4 regions of the Bradyrhizobium sp. ISRA436 genome follow, and region 1 is predicted to be linked to each of the others. Evidence: riboswitches for the same ligand, from Rfam matches in the RefSeq annotation. Region 1 holds a riboswitch; each other region holds the start of a gene.
The links. A riboswitch is a leader RNA that binds a small molecule or an ion and turns the genes downstream of it on or off. The one in region 1 is predicted to bind cobalamin.

Region 1 (5,639 bases):
AGTCTAGCCGTTCTTATGGACGCGGTTTTCTCTCTATCAATGCGGAATAGCGACGCGGTCCGAATGATCGCCAGAGCGTTAGACTCTCGCGATTTCGTCGTCTCCCCTGACGTCGGCTCGCTTTGGCACGTAAAGTATCTATATGATCGCCCAGGGTCCATGACCGTCGTCGATATGCTGGTACTGACACCTGAGAAGACGTTCATGAGCACTGAAATTTCGTTGCGGCTGCCGATCTGACCTGAGGTGTCAGCGCCGGGGATCGCTCGGCAAATGCAATGGACAATAAGCCAGAGCAATCACCTGTTCGAAATAGCTGGTTGATCGTACGTCTGGTAACGTCAGCGCGCAATCCGTCGTGCTGGTATATGAACGTTCTGCCGTCCGAGCCCGGCGTCGAAGCCGACCCTCACCCTAAATCTGCCGTCCGAGCGAACAAACGGAATATGAGTCCCACGCGTACGACCTTGTTCGGGCGGTCAGACCAAGTTGGACTCCGTGCCCGCGAATTTCGGCCGACGGATATTGCCTGATCATCACATCGACCACGCTGCGAGTGGAAGCATTCCGATCAGCGCGCCGAGTGCTTGCAAATCAATCACCTTCAACAATCTGTAACGACGTTAGTATTCTTCAGTATCTTTCCCACGACCGCTTCACGGTTGGACTGTACTGAAGGATTCGAGTGAGCGCACCCAACCATTCCTGGTAGGTGCATTGGATGCTTTCTGGCATACAGTTGTTCTAGATTGCCAGCACCTCGCTTCTCTCGAGACTCTCAACAGGTCGCGTTGGCCCGGCGGGACCAGAGCTGCAGCAAAAAAAATGAGTCTAATCTAGCGCTCCGCTCAAGCGTCGGCGCTGACCAGTCGCGATGACGAAGATGACGAAAATGACCAGAAGGTGCATGCTTTGGCTCTGTCTCGACCTCTTGTTGATTTGCCCAGGTGCCGTAGTCGTCGCGATCAGCGATGTCAGAGCGGAGGACAGCATCCTTGTCGACAAGGTCAAGTCAACCTGGCGATCGCAAGACGGTGACACTATCGAGCAAATCATTTCCAAGGTCGCGAAGGTCGCGCACTTCGTCCCGAGAAGGTGGGGAGTCGCTCAATCGAACGATGGGAGCGAATATGCCTTCTTTTCGTGGAGTAAACATCGCGACGATAAAGCCGCCGAATATGCCATTATCTGGCAGGCTGCGCCCGACGGCGCGTTAAAAGTCGTTTCGCCATATGCCAAGCCGATAGAATTGGGCTGGAAGGCGTTCGCACTCTCTCTGATCTCCAGTGAAATCGCAAACGGCGAAAAGGCGGTGAATCTCCATTTTCTGCATAACCCCATCAACTTCAACTTTGTGATGACTGCTCAGGGCAGGTTGGGCGATCTTCTGCGACACGGCCGCTGCACTATCGGCGATCCGATCCAGGTGGATTACCTGCAGAAAGTTGATGAAAAAGAGGCCACACAGAGCGGCCTATGGCGCGCCCTGATTGTGGTGAACTGCAATATTCCAGGACCTCGGTACTTCACTCGTGGCGGCGTCATCATTTTTGAGAAGGCCGAGGGAAAAACCTGGGAGCCGCAGTCGTTTTTTGCCAAGCGCATCGCAACCTATCCCCCAGGCTCTTGGTTCGATCATGCAGATCCAGAAGAACAGGAAGCACTAGAACCGGCCAAGAAGACCTTGCAGAATGACCGCGGAAGGCAGCTTCGCGGCGCAGCCCCTTGAGACAATGCGTCGAGTTTACAATGGGGCTCTACGACGAAGCGATGCTGCATCTGAGCCGGAGGTGCCGTGTTGGGTTTGAGAGATTTACGACAACACTTCTCCAAACTCGTCGTGGGTCCGAGGGTGCCGCAGCCCGCAATAGCAAGCAGTCGCGAGAAATAGGCTCATCCGAAAGTTTGCACCAGGAACGTCGCGTTAATTTCGCAATGGCACTGGACTTGCAGTAACGGAAGCATGTTCCGCGACGACATCGTCGTCGGGCTGCCCACCGTGTGCAGGCATGCGCCGGCAAACGCCGGCGCGCCGTACTCGTAACGTGCGTTCTCTGCGGAGTGCCCCGTGAAACCGTCTGCCGATCCGCCGGCCGGCCTGCTCGCGACGCGACTCATATTTTTTGTCTCCGGATTCGGCTTCTCGGCCTGGGTGCCTCTGGTGCCGCTCGCCAAGGAGCGCCTTGCGGTCGATCATCGCGTGCTTGGTCTGCTGCTGCTCTGCCTCGGCATGGGGTCCCTCTTCGCCATGCCTTTGACCGCCTTGTCGGGGGCGCGCTACGGCACCAGGCGCACTATTCTTGTAGGTGGACTTGGTCTTGCGCTGACCCTGCCATGGCTCGCTATCGCCAGTACACCTCTGAAACTCGGGGCGGTGCTGCTTGCCTTTGGCGCTTCACTCGGCTCAATCAATGTAGCCATGAACGTTCAAGCGGCCGAAGTAGAGCGAGCAGCCGGCCGCCCATTGATGTCCACCTTTCACGCACAGTTCAGCATCGGCGAATTGTCGGGCGCTGGCGCCCTGACAGCCTTGCTCTCGCTGCGGATTGACTCGTTTGCTTCGACGCTGGCTTGTTCGGCGCTAATGATAGTTGCGATTTTGTCGGCATGGCCGCGGTTGCTTGCGACACGTCGCACGCCGTCAGAGCCACTGCTTGTCTTGCCTCATCGCAGCGTATTGCTGATAGCGGTGCTTGCGGCCATCACCTTCCTTGTCGAAGGCGCGATGATCGACTGGAGCGCCTTATTTCTCATTGACAGAGGTCTTGTGGCGCAAGAGCATGGCGGGTTCGGTTATATGTTGTTTTCCATCGCGATGACCGCAGGCCGTCTCGCCGGAGATGCCCTCGTGATCAGAATCGGAGACCGCGCCACACTGATGTTCGGACCTGTGCCGATCATGATCGGTTTTGTGGCCCTGCTGGCCGCGCCGGTGGCTGCGATTGCCATGGCGGGTTTGCTGCTTATCGGATTGGGTGCATCGAATATCGTGCCGGTGTTATGCCGCCGTGCTGGCAAGCAGAAGGTGATGCCGGCAGGTTTGGCGATCGCAGCCGTCACGACGGCGGGTTACGCCGGTATCCTCGTCGGTCCAGCTGGCGCCGGGCTCGTTGCACACATGGCTGGGCTGCCTTTTGCTCTCGCGATACTAGGAGCACTCATGTGCATCGTCACGCTGTCGGCCCGGACTGTGACGGCCAACCCTCGCTGATTGTTGGAGAAGGACATGTAGGCCTTCTGCCAAGCGGTTGCGCACGGTTGGCACCCATCACCGCCACTCGGGGGTAGCAACATAGCGAGGACGCTGCGAAAGAGAACGGTTATGGCCAAGAAGCACTGTCGCAGAATGGCCGTTGGTCCAGCGGCCTGAAATACATAGCAAACGCAGTGCTGGTCCGTTCGACATCGATGGGGGCGCCCAGCACGGCAAAAGCGAGATTGATTGATAGTGCCGAGATCTTCCATGCCTTCCAGAGCATATTCGCACGTCTCGGCGCACACGGCCGACGGGATAGATACGTTACCGGGAGCTGCTTACCGGCCCAGCCGCTCGAACCACTTTGCCCGGGATGGGCAAGCTGATTTGACCCACAGCTTCCAAGGGTGACGGTCCCGCAAGGCGGATCTTGCTAAGTTGTCGAGAGATTCACATGTCGAAGATGCTAGTAAAGGCTACCGACTGGTAGCTCGGTCGAAGCCGATCTGTCGCGTGCCATCGGCTGCAGGCAAAATGCGACCCCGATGTACTCGCGCGTGCAGAGACCAGGGCCGAGTTCGAAGCGAGCACTGCCCGGCACACTCATCGCGCAAAGGGGGCTTTAGATCGCGATCGTCGCGATGGAGCCACACCTACAGACTTGTTGAGCGGAGCCGCAGAAGGATGCCGTGCCAAGAGGTTGACGGAACGCTGCTTGTTCGGATAACTGATTTTCGTCGAGGTTCTCCGGAGCGCACTGATCCGGAGCTAAGAGGGAAGCCGGTCGAATGCCGGCGCTGCCCCCGCAACTGTAAGCGGCGAGCCGCTGTCCAATAAAGTCACTGAAACCGCTTGGTTTCGGGAAGGCCGGACAGCAGCGATGACCCGCAAGCCAGGAGACCTGCCCCGACAACATATTCGTCCGCGGGCGGGGTGTCCCGGTGGTGCGCCAAGCAATTGCCGCTTCGGCGGCTTTTCCTGCACGCAATCGCCATGACCTCTGCCCCAAACCAGGGGTTAGAGCTATGTCCGTCCTTTCACTTCCCGTTGCTACACTTGGTACGCCACGCATCGGTCCGCGCCGTGAACTCAAATTCGCGCTCGAAAGCTACTGGACCGGGAAGTCCACCGAAGCGCAGCTGCTTGAAGCGGCAGCTGGACTGCGCACTGCTAACTGGGCGCGGCAGAAATCGCTCGGCGCGACCGTCATTCCGTCGAATGATTTCTCGCTTTACGATCATGTGCTCGACACCAGTGTGATGGTGGGCGCCATTCCGGATGTTTACGCTTGCACCACAGGTCCTGTACCGCTCTACACCTACTTCGCTATGGCGCGCGGTGCGCCGAACGGTGAACTCGATGCGAGTTGCCCTCACTCCAATCCTGCACAGGGCGCGCCTGCGCAGGAGATGACGAAGTGGTTCGACACCAATTACCACTATATGGTCCCTGAATTTCACAAGGGGCAGATCTTCAGGCTTTCTTCTCGAAAGCCGATTGAGGAATATGAGGAGGCAAAGGGGCTTGGTTACCAGACGCGTCCCGTGCTGATTGGCCCAGTGACCTTCCTGAAGCTTGGCAAGAGCGCAGATCCTTCATTCAATCCATTGTCGCTGTTGGATCGACTGCTGCCGGTCTATGTCGACGTTCTTCGTGAGCTGGTCGCGCGCGGCGCAGAATGGGTTCAGCTCGATGAGCCCTGTCTGGTCTTGGACCTCGACGAAATATCCCGCAAAGCCTTGCTTCGTACCTATACCTATTTTGCTAGGGAGATACCTGCTCTTAAAATCATGCTGGCGACCTACTTTGGGACCATCGGCGGTAATCTCGATACGGCCTTGGCTTTGCCGGTTTCCGGGCTCCACGTCGACTTGGTAAGGGGGGCAGACCCGCTGAACGCGATCGTCGCTGGGATTCGCAACGATCTCGTTCTCTCACTGGGGGTCGTCGATGGGCGCAACGTTTGGCGCTCCAACCTTTCAGCGCTGGTCGATCAGCTGGCGCCCACCGTGGCAAAACTCGGCACTGATCGCGTCCAGATCGCCCCCTCATGTTCGCTGCTCCATGTTCCAATCGACCTGGGGCTCGAAACCGATCTCGATTCCGATGTAAAGAGCTGGCTGGCTTTCTCGGTTCAGAAAATTAAGGAACTAGCGACCCTAGGAAGGGCGCTTGCTGGCGATCGTGCCGGCGTGGCCGATGTGCTCGCGGCATCAAAAAACGCGGCACTTGCACGCGAGCAATCGCCCAAGATCCACAATGCGGACGTCGCTGCGCGCATGGCTGCGATCGACCAAACCAAGCGCTACCGTTGCAGTCCTTTCGCAAAGCGCGCCGAGGCCCAGCGCGCGCGGTTTGCCTTGCCGACATTTCCCACGACGACCATTGGATCGTTTCCGCAAACCGCGGAAGTTCGCAATGCCCGCGCTTGCCATGCCAAAGG
Region 2 (5,639 bases), 920 kb from region 1:
CGCCGCGCCTGTTCTGCGACGAGACGCCGATGCCGGTGCTCGATCCCGGACGACATCGCCCGCGCATCTGCCAGTTCTGGGCGCATGCCATGGATGACCGGCCATGGGGCGGTCCCTCGCCGCCGGCGGTGGCCTACGTATTCGCCGACGGCCGCGGCACGGCGGAGATCGCCAGACAGTTGATGGGCTTTTCCGGCATTCTGCAGGTCGACGGTTATGCCGCCTACAAAGCGCTCGCCCGCGATCATGGCGGCGCGATCATCGAAGCAGAGATCCGTGGCAGCAGTGCCGAGCAGCGGCTGGCCACCCGCCGCACCAGGTCCGCTCCATTGATGGAGGCGCTCGGGACGCGCCTGACCGCAATGCTCGGCCAGCTCTTCTCCCAATCGAAGCTGGCGGAGGCCATCAACTACGCACTCAATCACTGGGACGGGTTGACGCTGTTTCTCCGCGACGGCCGTGTCGAGGCTGACAGCAACACAGTCGAGCGTTCCATGCGCCCGATTGCGATGGGAAGACGCAACTCATTGTTCAGCGGCAGCGAAGGCGGCGCCGAGAGCTGGGCGATCCTGGCGTCGCTCGTGAACACGGCAAAACTCCATTAGCTCGACCCGCAGGCCGACCTGACCGATGTGCTGGAGCGCATCGTGTCCGGGCGAACCAAGAGCCATCAACTGCACGAGCTGCTCGCCTGGAACTGGAAGGCGGCGCGCCGGCACACACCGCAGGCAGCGGCATGAGCCCACGTCGCCATAAGGCAGCATCGTCGATGGCGTCAGCCGCGATGTCGCTTGCGGAGCTCGAGCGATGTCTCCAGGATCGCGTCGATCGCCATCCTGCCGCCACCAGCATTCCCATGCTCGACGGCTATACCGCCGCGATCGTAGCCGGACCGGTGTCGATGCCCGCTCGATTGGATCTGCCCGCTGCTCGCGATCGATGCCGACGCTTTCAACCATGGCGGCACGCCGGAGTTCGCCGCGATCTCCGCCGTCGCGCTGCGCCACAACGACATCAGCAACACCCTCTCACTGCCCCCGATCGGTTCGAGCCGATGCACCGGTGCGACCCCAGCGGCAACATCGATGCGCATCCCTGGTGCCAGGGTTTCTATGCCGCGATGCGGCTCAGACTGTCGGCGTGGGCGCCGTTGCTCGACGTCAACAACGTCAATCACGGCCTGCTGCTGCCCATCCTGCTGTATTGTCGCGACGATCAGGCCCGTCCGCTGCTCGGACCGCTACGAAGCGGTCGCGAAACCGAGGATTTCCTCCGTAACGCCCACCTCGATATCCCAGCCGTCGTCGAGGCGCTGCGCCAGCACTGGATGCCCATCCGCTACGCACGCAACCGCTAATCATCGCGGACGTGGGAGCTCATACCGGTTACCTTTGTCATCGGGCTCATCATCGCTGTGATCGCGGCCGTGGAGCTATGGCTGCTGCGTCACATGCCGCACTCAAAGGCCTAAGCAGCTTAGCCGCAGTCGGAGCGGCTCGAAGCGGAAATGACGCTCAATCCGATGCAGTCTCCTTCTCGAGCCCCAGCCAACGATAAATCCCAAAGGACAAAGCCCAGCTCGCCAGAAACAAGCCGACAACCAGATACCCGAAGTTAGCAAGGCTTTCGCTAATATCGGAAACTGCAACCCAGAATTCCCCCTCTAGTTGGAATTTGCTTGCAATCAGCCCTAGGGCCTCGACCCCTCCAATCAGGAGCGCGACCACGACAGAGATGGCAGTGATAGTAAGGTTGTACCAGAGCTTTCTGACCGGATTGAGAAAGGCCCAGCCGTAGGCACCCACCATCAAGACGCTGTCGGTTGTATCAACGAGCGTCATGCCCGCTGTAAACAACGCAGGAAAAACCATCACATTGCCGAAGCTCAGTCCGCCAGTTGCTTGGCCGGCGGCCACAGTGAAGAGGCTGATTTCAGTCGCCGTGTCGAAGCCTAGTCCGAACAATAGACCCACTGCCAGCATCTGCCAGCTTGCCGTTACCATGCGGAACAGGGGCCGAAGAATTCGAGACATGAAGCCCGTGCCCGACAAGAACAGGTCGATTTCTTCACCGTGCGCATCGCCACCGCGTCGTGCCCGCTGAAAATTCTGCCAGACGCCACGCAGGATCACGAGATTGATAGCGCCGACCGAGAGCAGGAAGAATGCGGATGCGGCGGTCCCGATGATGCTACCGACGGACTTGAATTGCTGGAACTGGCCTTGCAGCGCAAATGCGGCGGCGGCAATCGCCGCGACAGCTAGTGCAATCGAGAGCGAGTGCCCGAGCGAGAAAAACAAGCCCACCGCGAGCGGGTGCTTTCCTTCCTGCATCAACTTGCGGACTACATTGTCGATTGTCGCGATGTGATCGGCATCTACGGCGTGTCGAAGGCCGAGGACATAGGCGAGTACAGCGGTCCCTAGCAGCGTTGGACGGTCTGAGAAAGCAACTACGGCCCATGTAACGGCCAGAACATTGAATGTCAGCAAAAAGGCGTAGAGAGCGACAATTCTTGATCGAGAGACGACTGATCTGTCGTCGATAGCGAATTTCAGATACGTCAGCATGACGCAGCCTTCACCTGATCCCGAGGCGCGCCAAAATTTAACGGGATGAATAAGCTGAAAGCCAATGCGGCCCTCCATCTGCGAGACAAACCGAACAATCGTCATCACAGCGCGAGAACCGCCCCTAGCGCGCGCACCGCACGCCGGATGGATGACTGTTCAGGCCGGTCTCCTGACTTGCGGGTCGTCGCTCGGTTTTCCGCCTTCCCGGGCTAAGAGGCTCAGTGGCTTCCTGGAAAAGAGCTAACCGCCTACAGTTGCGGGCGCAGCTGCGGATTTGGCTTCGCGTTTGCGATACCTCACCGCATTCCCATGTCGCTGGTCTCTCGACCAACGAACCTGAACTGCCCGATCATCACGCTAACTTCGGAGTTGTCAATACAGCCGGAAGCCTTCCGTTTTGTAGATACGGATACGTAGGGCACGACCCGATTTCAGCTTTGTGTTACAACCGGTAAGGCTCGGAACGAGCACATGATTCTGCTACTCTTCCAAGACCCGACAATGTTACTCAAACTGGAGCGTGGCGGTCGCCGCTGCCGCGCCGCTGTGCCAATTGGTCGTCGGCCGTCGCCTGCTTGCCACGCGCAATTCCGCGATGCATGCGCGTGCCGCGCCGCTCGATTTGCGAATACGGAATTTCTTTGCAGTTGAGCCGCGCCCGCGCCTCGGGCTTCAGGAAATAGATATAGCGCATCTGATAGCCGTCGAGCGGTTCGCCCTGGCCGGACCATGAGCCGCCGGTTTTCGCAAAATGCTTTGCGCGGTTCTTGCCGGTGACTTGCGTCATTTTGTGCGTCACCGAGCCGTCGGGCAGTCGCAGCAGGCTTTTGTTCTGCTTGATCCCCGTGAGCGTGAAGCCGGCCGCGCGATAGATCGTCCCGTCGCCGCACTGGCATCCATCGGCGAACGAGATCACCCACTCGATGTGCGGATAATGCTTTTTGATCATCCGCAGCGCGATCGAGAGCGCGCGGCTTTCGCTGTTGCGGGGCAGCGCTTCCGAGAACGCCAGCCGGTTCAATTCGAGAAAGCCATTCCAAGCAGTATCGCGCACCAGCCCGAGAATGTTGCCCTTGTCTATCGACGGGCCGAATGTCATCGCGCCTTCAAGCCGCCCGCCGATAAAAACGCCGAGCGCGAGGAACGCATTGTTGACGGCCTTGTGGCTGTAGTGCAGCCGGATGATCAGCGCGTCGGCCTCTTTTTTCGCGATCGGCGCGACGGGGATGTCCCTAGCCTGTCCCATGGTTAGTCACTGAGTTCGTAGCGCATGATTCGAGACTCCGGTTCGGGGGTTGCGGCGGTACATCAACCCACAACGGCCCGTCGCGGAGGCGCCAATGCTCAGTGAGACATGCGGAAGCGGCCGAACGTCCGGTTTGCGCCACAAGCGTCCCTTCCCGAGACGGGACGTTTTGACCCGGACCGTAGTTTTCGATCTGCGGGACAGAATAAGGGCAACCACTCCGTCCCGAAACCGCGACCACTCCCGTAGCGGAGTCTAATGCGTAAGTGCGCTGGGGGGCTGCTGAAGCCCCTCAGGCGCGGCTCCTGTAGCAGGCGCCGCCCTCGGACAAACGACTCGAATCTCACGATACCTTTGAAGCGCTCCCCCATTTCCTTCGACAACAACGCGGCCGGCTCCCGGACCGCGCGGACGTCGCTGGAAACGGCTCGGTCCTCCCTAGTAGTTAGTCGGAACTCGCAAGGCGATATTCGCGTTCTAATAGGGTCGATCGTGTGTCTTGCTCCAAATGACTGGTTGACCTTAGCCATGACCCAGGTCGCCGAATGGCTTGATCACCATAACATCAATATCGTGACCGTCGCCGGGACCGTCGTGATCCTGATTGCGGCTGCAATCATCGTTCTTGTCCTCAGCCGGCTTCTTCAGCGGTGGCTGTCATATCTCCAGGGTCGCATAGAGCTGACCAATGAGACCAATCTTATCATCAACCGCATCGTCGTTGTCGTTCTCTGGATCCTAACCGCGTTTGCCGTTCTCAACGTTTGGGGTGTCGGACTTGGTGGTATCTGGGCGGTTCTGGTCAGCGTCATAACGGTTATTGGCGTGGGCTTCCTTGCCACCTGGGCGATGGTCAGCAATTTTACCGCCAGCTTCTTTCTTTTGCTCTGGCGGCCGTTTCATTTCGGCCAGACCGTCGAGATTCTTCCTGAGAATTTGAAGGGACGGGTTACCGAGCGGAATCTGGTGTTCACGACACTACGCGAAGAGAGCGGAAGTGTGCTGCAGATTCCAAATAACCTCTTCTTTCAGAAGATGTTTAGAGTGAGCGGTCGTGCCGTGGCTTCGACGGATGGTCCGCGCAAGCATGCCGGCTCTGCTCCTCTCGCTCCCGAGATGGACGATGCCACCAGACAATGAGTCGGTGCAGACAAATGGGTGATGAGCTGGACGTTCCGCATATTCCCGCCGGGGATCATCCGCTCGGCAAGTGGGTTGCAATCTTCACCGCAATCGTTGCGACTATGGGCGGCATCGTAGGCCACGAGGCCAGTCATATCGCAAACGAAGCGATCCTTGATAAGAACCAGGCGGTGTTGAAAAAGACCGATGCTTCCAATCAATGGGCCTACTACCAAGCGGTCAGCACCAAGTCGCACCTGATGGAATTGGCTAAGGAATTGACACCTCCACAAAGCCATCCGGGCTATGACGAAAAACTCGCGAAATATGCTCAGCAGAAGGATGAGATTCAGCAGAGGGCCAACGGGCTTGAGGAGCAGGTCAAGGCGGCGGACGCAAAGAGTGCGGCCCTACGGGAGCCACGGCAAAGCTTGTTTCTTGCGCTCGCCCTGTTTCAAATCGCAATTAGCGTCGCTTCTGTGACCGCATTAACTCGACAGGCATGGCTGTTTGCAATCGCAGGATTGGGAGCCCTGAGCGGCATCGGGTTTTGGATATCAGCTATCGCAAGCCACTGAAAAAGACCGCCTTGTTCTTGCGCCGCTGAAGTTTCTGCTGAGATCGCTGCAGTGCGTGAGTCTATTCGTGGCCATTCGCGTCATTTCGGCGCATTGCGGTACTTGGTCGGTATCGGGGCA
Region 3 (5,639 bases), on a different replicon from region 1:
GGCGTTCCCTTCGGCACGGTCACGGCTTCCGGATCAGTGTCGGGCACGACCGCTGCCGGCGTCGGCTTCACGACACCTTACAGCGTGGACCGATTCCGCTTTGGCTGGGCCGTCGGCGCCGGCATCGAAACCAGGTTGACCGGCAACTGGACCGCAACGATCGACTACCAGCACTCCGATCTCGGAGCGTTCCGCGCGACGCCGACCTTGCCCGACAGCGCGGTGACGTTGGTGGATACCGACGCGCGGGTCAGGACCGATGCCGTGCGCGTCGGCGTCAACTACCGCTTCGGTGCCGGCGATCGTGTCTTCGCGACGAATTGACAGCTCTGTCGCGCTCGACCGCTGCTATTTGACCGTGAAGCGGATCGGCAGTTTCACCGCCACCGATTGGCCTGCGAACGTATCGGGCGGCGCAGGAAACGGCTGCGCACGCTGCAGCAAGGCGATGGCTTCGCCGTCGAGGGCACTCGAGCCGGAGCTTTGTGTGACCTGCGCATCGCTGACCAGCCCCTTGCGGTCCAGCATGAACCGGACCTGCGTGATCCCCTGTTCGTGCCGGGAACGTGCGGCTTCCGGATAGCGCTTGTTGCGCTCAATAGCCGCGAGGATCTGCGAACGCCAAGTGACGATCGCCTGCTCGGCCTTGCGGTCGGGCCGTCCCTGCGTAGGCGCGGCGGCCACCGGCGCGACGCGGTCTGCAACCGCAGCCGGGGCCGTGGTAGCGGCTGCAGCCTGCTGCTCGGGCACGGCTTCGGGCTGGGCCTTGGTTGGCGCATCGACGGCGGCGTCGGGATTCTGGGCCGGCGGTAGCTCCGGCGTGTCGTCCGGCACCGGCGTGTCGGGCTTCGCCTCTGGCCGGGCCTCGGCAAGCGTCTGCTCGGGACCGGGCGCAACGTCCGTGGGCGTCGTCAAGGGCGCGGCCGACACTGGTGCAAGATCCACCACGACCGCGCCGGAGGGTTCGGCCGGCTCAAGATACTCGGGCTCGCGCCATGCCACTAGGGATGCCGCGAGACCGCCGTACAGCGTGATCACGACAAGGCCGGAGAATGTCCAGCGCCTCAGATCCGAGACGTCTTCCGCAAGATCCGTCACGGCGCGGCCGACTGCTCCACGCCGACCAGCGCCACTTTCAGGTAGCCGGCCGTCCGCAGTCCATTCATGACTTGCATGACCTCGCCGTAGGGAACCGTCTTGTCGGCGCGCAGGAAGATCCGGCTGTCCTTCTGGCCCTGGGTTGCGGCATCGAGTGCCGCGGTGAGCACGGCGCGGCTCACCGTCGCCTCGCCGACCGACAGCGAGAGATCGGGCCTCACCGTGAGATACACCGGCTTGTCCGGACGCGGATGCGGCTGCGCGTTCGAGGCCGGCAGGTCCACGGCGACATCGACGGTGGTAAGCGGCGCCGCCACCATGAAGATGATGAGCAACACGAGAATGACGTCGATGAACGGCGTCACGTTGATGTCATTGACCTCGGCGAGCTCGGTGCCGGACTGGCTGAGATTGACCGCCACCGGATCACTCCGCGGCCGCGAGGTGCGGTCGTGGCACGATAATCGTGCCACTATCGAGATCGCGGCCTGCGAGCCGCGCGATCTCCGCAACCCCGTCACCGAGCAGCGCCCGGTAGGCAGCGGTCTGGCGGGCGAAAAGATTGTAGATCACCACCGCCGGAATCGCCGCGACGAGCCCGAGCGCGGTCGCTAGCAACGCCTCGGCGATTCCGGGCGCCACCACCGCGAGATTGGTGGTCTGCGATTTCGAGATGCCTATGAAGCTGTTCATGATGCCCCAGACCGTGCCAAACAGGCCGACGAAGGGCCCGGTCGCACCGATGGTCGCCAGCACGCCCGTGCCGAACGCGATGCGCCGGCCGGCGGCGGCCTCGATCTGCTGCAGTCGCGACAGGATGCGGGCCTTGATCCCATCCCTATCCATACGATCGGTGCTGAGCTTCAACTCTGCGACGGCGCCATCGAGCAGGCGCGCCACCGGCCCCGCGGGCACTGTCCGCACCGCCTCTTCGACGCTCCTGGCCGCCGCGAGCTCACGCAGCGCGCGTCTCACGTTTCGGCGTGCATTGAACAGCTCAATCGTCTTGGACAGCCAGACCGTGCAGGTCACAAGAGTGGCAAACGCAAGTCCGACCATGACGGCCTTCACGATAAGGTCGGCCTGCACGAACATACCCCAGGGACTGAGGTCACGAGGCAGGATGGCGCTTGCGATTGCCGCGCCTTCGGACGAACCTTGTGCGAAGGCAGGTCCCGCGAACCCGGCCAAACAATGCAAGAAGACCGACAGGCCAACGGCACCGGTCCGAGGCACCCTCATCGGCACAGTGGAACGAGCGCCACGGCGCGGGCTTGTACACAACTGCATCGAATCGGCCTTCCCCTATTGCGATTACGCTTATGCTCCGGCATGTAGCATACGCTACATCTTGCTGCAAATGCTAAGATCACAACGAGGATTGCGGCGCTTGGCGCGATGCGGGCCATTTTAACAGGACCGGTGATGTGCAAACTTGGTTGCGGGGAGGCACGACACGGGGCCTTCGACTCGTCGAAAAACGTATTCCGCAATTGGCGGCATACAAGCCTGCCCTCCGAAGGCTGATGTCAAATGTCCCAACGGTCGTCGCCGATCCATTTCTGTGCATAGCGGCCGGTACGTGAGACGGCGAAAGCGTCGTTGTCGCTCTTCAGCAGCACCATGTGATCGGCGAGGCGCCCGAGGCCGCCCAGCAGCACGTCTTCATAGCGGGGAAGATTTTCGCCGGGCTTGAGCGCAGCCTGCCATTTGCGCCGCAGGACCGGCACGTCCTCGAACATCCTCGTATTTGATTCCACGGCTTGCTTCTTGGCAGCACCCATCACACATCCCCCGAGACCCAGGCTTCCAGCCCGGGCGGTATCAAATCCAGTTCAGCTTAATTCGCTGTAAAGGATGGACGTGGGCTGCACAGAGCAGTCGATTGCGACAATCTTAAATCAGCTAATGGTTAGCGCGAGTATGACCGATGCGCGAAAGAGTTGTGCGCACGCGAGAATCTCGTGCGATATTGATAAGGACGGGTACTGTCCTCACTCGTCTTACGAAGCTTCTCTTGCTATGGGGCGTCGATGGACACGGCACTCGACGCGGCTGTGCTCCTGTACGTCCTCATCAACAGCATGCTGCAAGATCACGACCCGTGATCGTCCGGATGAAACAGGATGCAGGAAATCCTCGGCGCGGGGCGAGAATTCGACGCAAATAGATTTGCAGTTTGATGGTGAAAAACTTCGAAGGAACGTTCTTGTCGCGTATTTACCCGCGGAGTTTTCATCCGTTACCCGCGCCTGGCTGATGTTTGTCCGATTCGTACCAACTATTCCGCTCGGTGGGTCTGTGCAATCAACTACAGGCCTGTCAGAGAGGGGATTGACTCCGCACCTCGCGAACCTCTAAGTGACGACCGACGGTTCCCCTCACGGGGATCAAAAGGGAATGCGGTGCGGGGATTTTCCCCTCATGCCGCAGCTGCCCCCGCAACTGTAAGCGGCGAATCTTTCGTCATAGGCCACTGGGACACTCGGTCCTGGGAAGGCGACGCAAGGTTAGGACCCGCGAGCCAGGAGACCTGCCGTCAGCCGTGGTCACACGCGAAAATGTCGGTCGGGGAGTACAGACATTGCTTTCACCTTGCGTAGGTCCGACTACGTCCAGGTAAGACCTTGTTCGCTGTGACGTGCCACTACGTCATGCCGAGGTCTACTCGTGTTTCCCATTATGCCAAGGCGGCTGCGCGCCGGCCTGCTCGCTCACAGCTTCCTTCTTCCAGCTCTGCCGCTCGGGATTTGCCCTGCCAAGGCACAACAAGCCCAGTCGGTTCAAACCCTGCCGCCGGTTACGGTCAGTCCGCCCCAAAAACCTGCGGTGAGGCCCGCCCATCCCGATGGCAAGCGTTCAGCCACGGCCTCACGATCGCAGTCAAGGCCCGCGGCAACGCCTCGCGCAGCACCGACGGCCGCAGCCTCGGACGGCTCGCCTTCGACGCTGAAGCTAGATCACCAGAACACCAGCGGGAGCCGCCTGAACCTCACGCCGCTGCAGACACCTGCCAGCGTTGAGACGATTACGTCCCAGACCATCGAGGATCGCGGCCAGCATAACGTCACCGATGCGGTGGCCCAGAACGCAGCGGGCTTTACCGCGAGCCCCGCCCCCGGCAACGGCGGTCTATCCTTCAGTACCCGCGGTTTCGCCGGCAGCAATTCGGTGATGACGCTGTACGATGGCACGCGCCTATATGTCGGCGCCGGAACCGTGACGTTTCCGTTTGATACCTGGTCGGCGGAGCGCATCGAGGTGATGCGCGGGCCAGCCTCGGTGCTCTATGGCGAAGGTGCCATCGGCGGCATCATCAATGTGATCCCGAAGAAGCCGATCGCAACGACCTACAACGATGCCGAAGCCTCGCTCGACAGCAACATGACGCGACGCGTTGCAGTGGACAGCGGCGGCGCGATCAATCCCAACGTATCCTATCGCCTCGCGGCGACTGGCAACATGTCAGACGGCTGGGTCGATCGTGACAAGACATCCAATCTGGCGATCTCCGCAGCGGTCCGGGTGCAGGCCGCCGACAATCTCGCATTCACTCTGTCCGAGGACTACGGCAATCGAAGTCCGTCGCGCTATTTCGGAACGCCGCTGATCAATGGCAGCATCAACGATGCGCTGCGGTTCAAGAATTACAACGTCCTCGACAGCGCGATTCACTATGAGGACAACTGGACCCAGTTCAAGACCGAATGGAACGTCGCGGACGGCGTTACGGTCCATGACACGCTTTACTACCTGACCAGCCATCGGCACTGGCGTAACGTCGAGAGCTATGCGTGGAATCCCTCGACCCAACTCATCACGCGTACCAACTATATCAACATCTTCCATGACCAGGAGCAGGCCGGCAACCGGATGGACGCGACGTTTCGCGGCCGTGTGCTCGGCCTTGCCAACGAGTTCGTCGCTGGTTTCGATATAAACAGGATCGCCTTCACTCACACCAACAATTCGCCCTACGGCGGAACATCCTCGGTCAGCGTCGATGCCGTCGACCTCGGCTATTTTTCTGCCACGACGACGCCGACCACTCCTGGTTACAATGCTATTGCCAATCAATACGCGCTGTTCGCCGAAGACCGACTGTCGCTAACCGACAAACTGTCCCTCGTGAGCGGTGTGCGGTTTGACCGGCCAGAGGTCGACCGCACCGACTACAAAACACCTGCGAACAGTTTCGACACCTCGCTGTCTGGCACAAGCTGGCGCACGGGCGCGGTGTACACGCCGATCCCAAACCTGGCGTTTTACGGGCAATATGCGACGGCCGTCGATCCCGTCACAAACCTGATTTCGTTGGCCGCCAGTCAGAAGACTTTCCAGCTCGCCACCGGCAAACAAATCGAAGCCGGGGTCAAGCAATCGTTCTGGGGCGGTCGCGGCGAGTGGGCGCTGGCCGGCTATCAGATCGTCAAGAACAATCTTCTGGTCCCCAACTCCAGCAATCCTGCCGGTCTCGCATTGCAGGTCGGCCAGCATTCGTCGCGCGGGGTCGAGGCCTCGATCGGTCTTGCCCTGAATGA
Region 4 (5,639 bases), 2.1 Mb from region 1:
AGGTGTGGACGGGATCGGCGAAGCCGATCCGCAAGACGGGAAACTCGCGCTCATGGTGGAGCGTGTACCAGTAGGCGTCTGATACATCGATCCGACGCGAGAACGCCATCGTCGCGTCGGAGATTGCGCGGCGCGCGGCTTCGATGATCTGATCGTGCGATAATGTTGTCGGCGCGGCCGTCGTCGGCTCCGCAAGACTCCGACGGCCGTTGTTATCCTCGAGCACCATCAACGGCCGCCCACCGACCCAGACAAATTTCGCCTCCACGGCCGCCGTCGAGGTTGTCGATTGGAAGCTGGTGGCGATGTCAAGCGCGTCGTGCCCGCTATATCTGGCGGCGATATCCCTGGTGATGCCGCGGCGGGAGAATGCCTCTCCGGGATTGAGCGACAGCCAGCCGCTGAACATCCAGGTGAACACAAAGATGCCGCCGATCAGGCCGGCGATGTGGTGCGAGGCCATCCAGCCGCGATACGGCGAGACGGCGCGGCGCGCGTAACGGCGCGTCAGCCGCAGCCGGAGAATGCCGATCCAGAAGCCGGTGACCGCCACGACGAGGCATATGCCTGAGATCCACAGCACGACCTGCCGCCACAGCGGACCGTCCTTGCGCAGGACAGTCGGATAGATCCAGTGCGGGATCGCGCCGGGCCAGTTCCAGACGCGCTCCTGCCGCGTCGTGTCGAGCGCGATCTCGCCGGTGCGGGACGAGACGTAAAGCTCGGTGCCGTCACGATCGCCGAGCGCGATCAGATAGAACGGCCGCAAGGGATCGAACCGCACCGTGACGGACCATTGATCGCGCGTCACGGTGTCGAGCAAATGCGGCTGCGCCGCATGAGGGTGATGGCCGGCAATCGCAAGGGCCTGGTCCGCCGTGATCCGGTCAATGACGCTGCCATCGGTTGCTGAAATGGTGATCGGGTGCTGCCCCCACCCGGTCACCCGATAGATCGGCATGTCAGACATCATCGAGAGGCGCAGGTCGCGCGGATAATGCTCCATACCTGCGATCGCCATGGCGCGATCCGGTGCGATCTGCACCTTGTTCCAGGCAATGACGGGAAGCGCGGCGAGGCGCTCCCGGTCGGTGAGGCGCGGAAAGGCCACGTACATCATCACAAGGCCGGAGATGAACCACATCGCGAACAGCAGGCATGTCGCGATGCCGATCCAGCGATGGATGACATAGAGCCATCGCCGTCCGCGCCGGATCAACGCGCTGCGCATGCTCAGAACTTCAAGTTGACGGACAGTTCCGCGGTGCGCGGCATGCCCAGGAGCCACTGCCCTGTACCGTTCGAGGTCACCGCGTAAACCTTGTCGAACAGATTGTAGACACGAAACGCGACTGTGGTGCGGTCATCGGGCTTCCACCTGATACCACCGTTGACCACGTTGTAGCCCGGCCGCAACTGGGTGTTGGCAAGATCGGAGTACATCTGACCAACGAATTGCACGCCGCCATAGACCGACCAGTTGGGCGCGAAGTCCCAGGTGAGCCAGATGTTGGAGACCTGCTGCGGCACGTTGACCGGAAGATTGCCGTCATAGCTCACGATCCTCCCGCCGACCACCTGGCTGTTGTTGTCGTATCTGGCGCGCAGCAGCGCTAGGTTGGTGTCGAGGCGCCAGCCGTCGTTCAGCGCGAGCCCGATCGATCCCTCGATCCCGCGGGATGATTGCTGGCCGATCTGCAGCGCCAGGCCGGTGGGATTGCTTGGATCGGGAATCGTCAGGCCGGTCTTGACGATTTCATAGGCAGCCAACGTCCATTCGCCGCGGCCGCCCCAAAACGACTGCTTGACCCCGATCTCGGTCTGCTTGCCGGTGGCGAGCTGGAAGGTCTTTTGCGTGGTCGGCAGCGAGATGAGATTGGTGACGGGATCGACGCCGACCGCATATTGACCATAGAACGCGAGGTTCTTGATCGGCTCATACACGAGGCCGGCGCGCCAGCTGGTGCCCGACAGCGAAACGTCGAAGCTGTTCGATGGCACCTTGTCATCGGTGCGATCGACTTCGGGACGATCATACCGGACGCCAGTGACGAGTGACAACTGATTGGTCAGCGAGAGCCGGTCCTCGGCGAACAGCGCGTATTGATTGACGATCGCGTTGAAGCCCGGCGCGGTCGCCGTCGTTGTCGCGAAGAACGATCCGGGATCGAAGACATAAGGATTCACCGACGACGCACCGCCATAGGGCGAGTTGTTGGTGTGGGTGAAGTCGATCCGGTTGACGTCGAACCCGGCAACGAACTGGTTCGCGAGGCCGACGATGTGCCCGCTGAAGGTCGTGTCCATCCGGTTGCCGAGCTGCTTCTGGTCGTGGAAGATTTCGATATAGCTGGAGCGATCGATCAGCTGCGTCTTCGGGTTCCAGGTGTAGTTTTCGATGTCGCGCCAGTGCCGCTCGCTGGTCAGATAATAGAGCGTATTGTTGGCCTTTACGCCGTCGGCGACGTCCCATTCGGTCTTGAACTGGGTCCAGCTGTCCTGATAGCGGATGGTGCTGTCCGAGGCGTTGTAGTTCTTGAAGCGCAGCGCATCCCGGATTGTGCCGTTGATCAGCGGCGTGCCGAAATAGCGCGACGGGCTGCGGTCGCCATAGTCCTCGGAGAGCGTGAAGACGAGATTGTCGGACGCCTGCACCCGCACAGCGGCGGAGACCACCGCATTCGAGGTCTTGTCGCGATCGACCCAGCCGTCCGACATGTTGCCGGTGGCATTGACGCGGTACGATACATTGGGATTGATCGGACCGGTGCTGTCGACCGCAAGCCGCCGCGTCATGTTGCTGTCGAGCGAGACCTCGGCTTCGTTGTAGGGCGTCGCGAGCGGCTTTTTCGGGATCACGTTGATGACGCCGCCGATCGCGCCTTCGCCGTACAGCACCGAGGCCGGACCGCGCAGCACCTCGATGCGTTGCGTCGACCAGGTGTCGTATGGGAACGTCAGGGTTCCGGAGCCGATATAGAAGCGCGTGCCGTCATACAACGTCATCACCGAATTGCTGCCGGCGAAGCCGCGGGTGCTGAACGACAGGCCGCCATTGCCGGGAGCGGGCGTTGCGATGAAGCCGGCCGCGTTCTGAGTGACGGCATCGATCACATTATGCTGACCGCGTTCGGCGACGGTCTCCGACGAGATGACCTCGACACTGGCTGGCGTCTGCAGCGGCGTGAGATTGAGGCGGCTGCCAGTTCCCTCCGGCTTGGTGGCATTGAGCGTCGGTGATGCCCATGCGGACGACGCGGCTGATTCCGATGTCCCGTGCGCTCCCGGATTTGTTGCCGGCCTCGGCCGCGACCGCGCGGCGACGGTGCTGTTTCGCACAAAACGCTTCGGCTTTGCGGCGGCGGGAGGCGAGACCTCGATCGGATCCAGCCTGGTTGACGGAGCGGTCTGCGCCCAGCCTTCAGCCGGCAACAGCAGCGATGACAATGAGCAAACGAGGCCAAGGCGCCATCCAAGCGCGATGGAGGAAGATCCGGACATGAAAAGACTCGCGGTTAACGTGGCACGTCACCGCGAACGCGGACACCGCATACCCGAAAGGCAATGCGCCAACCCCCCACCAGGACGCCCCCGCCCGATGTGCTCGCGTGTGACCACGACTGACGGCAGGTCTCCTGGCTCACGGGTTATCGCCTGTCGACGCCTTCCCGGGCAGCTTGGCCCAGTGGCACATTGACGAAAGGCTCGCCGTTTACAGTTGCGGGGACAGCTGCGGCCTTGGGCTGACGCCCGCACCGCATTCCCTTTTGATCTCCCGAAGGAGAACCGTCAGCGAAGCGAATAAGAGCTCATAACCCAACTGTCAATTCAACGTGATTGCTGGATTGTCATGCGCGCCGACATGACGCGCGCTTCACTTCAGTCACGAGTCACGCAAATGGCCGGAGCGGTCGAAATAAGCAAACGCGACGCTCGTCAGACTCCCCAACATGGACCAAAAGAGCAGGCTCGTTAGTGTGACCGCGACCACAAACTGATGGGACAGCGAGGCTGGAACGTTCGTCTCGACGTGCTCCAGCTCGGGCGCGCCGATCAAGTGGGGTAACATGATCAGGATCACGCCCGCGATTGCGGCCGCGATGGACCGCCGAAAGACGATCAGCCCGAGGCCCGCGGCAGTCGCCAGCGCCGACGTCACCCACCAAATCTGACGCGAGAGCAGCGGAGCCGCGGGCACACCCGGCAATTCGGGTGGCAACCCAAGCCCTGGGGCAATCGTAAACACGGCAAAACCTGCCAGCCCCCACATCAACCCCTGGTGCCATGAGGTCGGCTCGCCGGTCGCGCCGCTGCGGACCGCAAAAAAGCCGCCGAGCAGAAGCGAAAAGCCGATCGCGGTCAGGATGTTCGCGGCAGCCGTGTAGGCGTTGCGCTCCAATCCGTCCCGCGGCTCCCATGCCGCTGCGCCGTGATCGTGATCCGCGTGATCGTGGCCAGCGGCCGCCTGCTGCGCCCCTGCAGCGGCCTCATGCTGGTGCTCCGCCGCCGTCTCGAAGACTTCGGCTCTTAATATCAGCGGCACCGTACCGAACTGCTGCGCGACCGTGACGATCAGACCAACGATGAAACCGGCAATGACCGACGAAAACACAATCGCGCGAAAGGTACTCATGCCACCCCAATCAGTGGCAGGGGAACGCGTTCGAATGGCGCACGTCGTGCGCGGCGTTGTGGATCACGTCGATATGCGAGAACCCGACAACCCCAACAATGAACAAGCCGAGCATCATCGCCATCAGGGATTGGGTGAGCCGTCCCACCTGCTGGCCGGCGGCGACCGGCAAATGCGTGACCTGGGACTGGCTCATGGCTATTCTCCGCGTTCGATGTGACCGCCTTCTAGCAGCTTTCGAGCGATGTCGCGACTAGTAAGATGCAAATTGGTGCCCGCCGGAACGCGCTTGCGTGCAATCTTGGCACTCGCCGCCGCTCTGAATGCATTTTCGAAGCGTTCGAAATAGCCGAGGCAGGCATCCGGCGTCGGATCCGTGCGGAGCAGTGTCCGGAACGCTCCCCGATGGACTGCGCAGATTGCGGCATGCTCCCGGATCGGGAAGACCAGGGACGCGATGTCGTCGCGCCAACAAACACCGCCGTCCATGGGAGGTCTCCTCGGTCGGGCATCTTAGTGCATCTCCACTGGCGAGAACAGTGTCGTGGCCTCGAAGCAGGATCTCAGCGTCGAACAGTGAACTCGCCCGAGCTTCGTCGCGATTCCCACTTCGCCTGTTCGAGCTCCGGCCGGTCACATTCTGCCTCGGGATAACCGATACAGAGATAGCCGATGAACTTCCAGGACTCCGGCACCTCGAGAATGTCGTTAACGCGCGCTGGATTGAGGATCGACACCCAGCCCAGCCCAATGCCTTCCGCACGGGCAGCAAGCCACATCGAGCAGATGGCAGCGACGACCGAATATTCGGTGGTTTCGGGCATCGTCGCGCGTCCGAGGCCCGAACCAATGCTGCTCGTCTTTTCCGCAAATACGGCCAGATGGCCCGGCGCCTCCTCCAGGCCCGACAGCTTGAGCGCCGCATACTTTGCTGCGCGCTCACCCGAATAGGATTGCAGGGCATCTGCATTGCAAGCCCTGAAGTCCTCGATCACCGCGCTGCGCC

Region 2: another riboswitch for cobalamin. It lies ahead of MTX23_RS24850 (HoxN/HupN/NixA family nickel/cobalt transporter); the one in region 1 lies ahead of metE (5-methyltetrahydropteroyltriglutamate--homocysteine S-methyltransferase).
Region 3: another riboswitch for cobalamin. It lies ahead of MTX23_RS35510 (TonB-dependent receptor); the one in region 1 lies ahead of metE (5-methyltetrahydropteroyltriglutamate--homocysteine S-methyltransferase).
Region 4: another riboswitch for cobalamin. It lies ahead of MTX23_RS03855 (TonB-dependent siderophore receptor); the one in region 1 lies ahead of metE (5-methyltetrahydropteroyltriglutamate--homocysteine S-methyltransferase).

Annotation. Positions count from the first base shown of each region.
Region 1 is NZ_CP094519.1:6,200,652-6,206,290, reverse strand. Features, by position in the region: gene MTX23_RS28850 (nodulate formation efficiency C protein) at 884-1,729, shown strand; gene MTX23_RS28845 (MFS transporter) at 2,069-3,211, shown strand; cobalamin riboswitch at 3,920-4,120, shown strand; gene metE (5-methyltetrahydropteroyltriglutamate--homocysteine S-methyltransferase) at 4,222-5,639, shown strand, end outside.
Region 2 is NZ_CP094519.1:5,285,096-5,290,734, forward strand. Features, by position in the region: partial or broken gene MTX23_RS24840 (IS66 family transposase) at 1-740, shown strand, start outside; gene MTX23_RS24845 (UPF0149 family protein) at 770-1,357, shown strand; gene MTX23_RS24850 (HoxN/HupN/NixA family nickel/cobalt transporter) at 1,515-2,675, opposite strand; cobalamin riboswitch at 2,715-2,928, opposite strand; gene MTX23_RS24855 (hypothetical protein) at 3,082-3,819, opposite strand; gene MTX23_RS24860 (mechanosensitive ion channel family protein) at 4,348-4,959, shown strand; gene MTX23_RS24865 (DUF4337 domain-containing protein) at 4,974-5,519, shown strand.
Region 3 is NZ_CP094520.1:130,047-135,685, forward strand. Features, by position in the region: gene MTX23_RS35485 (TonB-dependent receptor) at 1-324, shown strand, start outside; gene MTX23_RS35490 (energy transducer TonB) at 349-1,098, opposite strand; gene exbD (TonB system transport protein ExbD) at 1,095-1,520, opposite strand; gene exbB (tonB-system energizer ExbB) at 1,525-2,340, opposite strand; gene MTX23_RS35505 (hypothetical protein) at 2,628-2,882, opposite strand; cobalamin riboswitch at 3,454-3,654, shown strand; gene MTX23_RS35510 (TonB-dependent receptor) at 3,928-5,639, shown strand, end outside.
Region 4 is NZ_CP094519.1:819,396-825,034, reverse strand. Features, by position in the region: gene MTX23_RS03860 (PepSY domain-containing protein) at 1-1,231, opposite strand, end outside; gene MTX23_RS03855 (TonB-dependent siderophore receptor) at 1,234-3,501, opposite strand; cobalamin riboswitch at 3,608-3,806, opposite strand; gene MTX23_RS03850 (CbtA family protein) at 3,884-4,633, opposite strand; gene MTX23_RS03845 (CbtB-domain containing protein) at 4,644-4,829, opposite strand; gene MTX23_RS03840 (hypothetical protein) at 4,832-5,122, opposite strand; gene bluB (5,6-dimethylbenzimidazole synthase) at 5,197-5,639, opposite strand, start outside.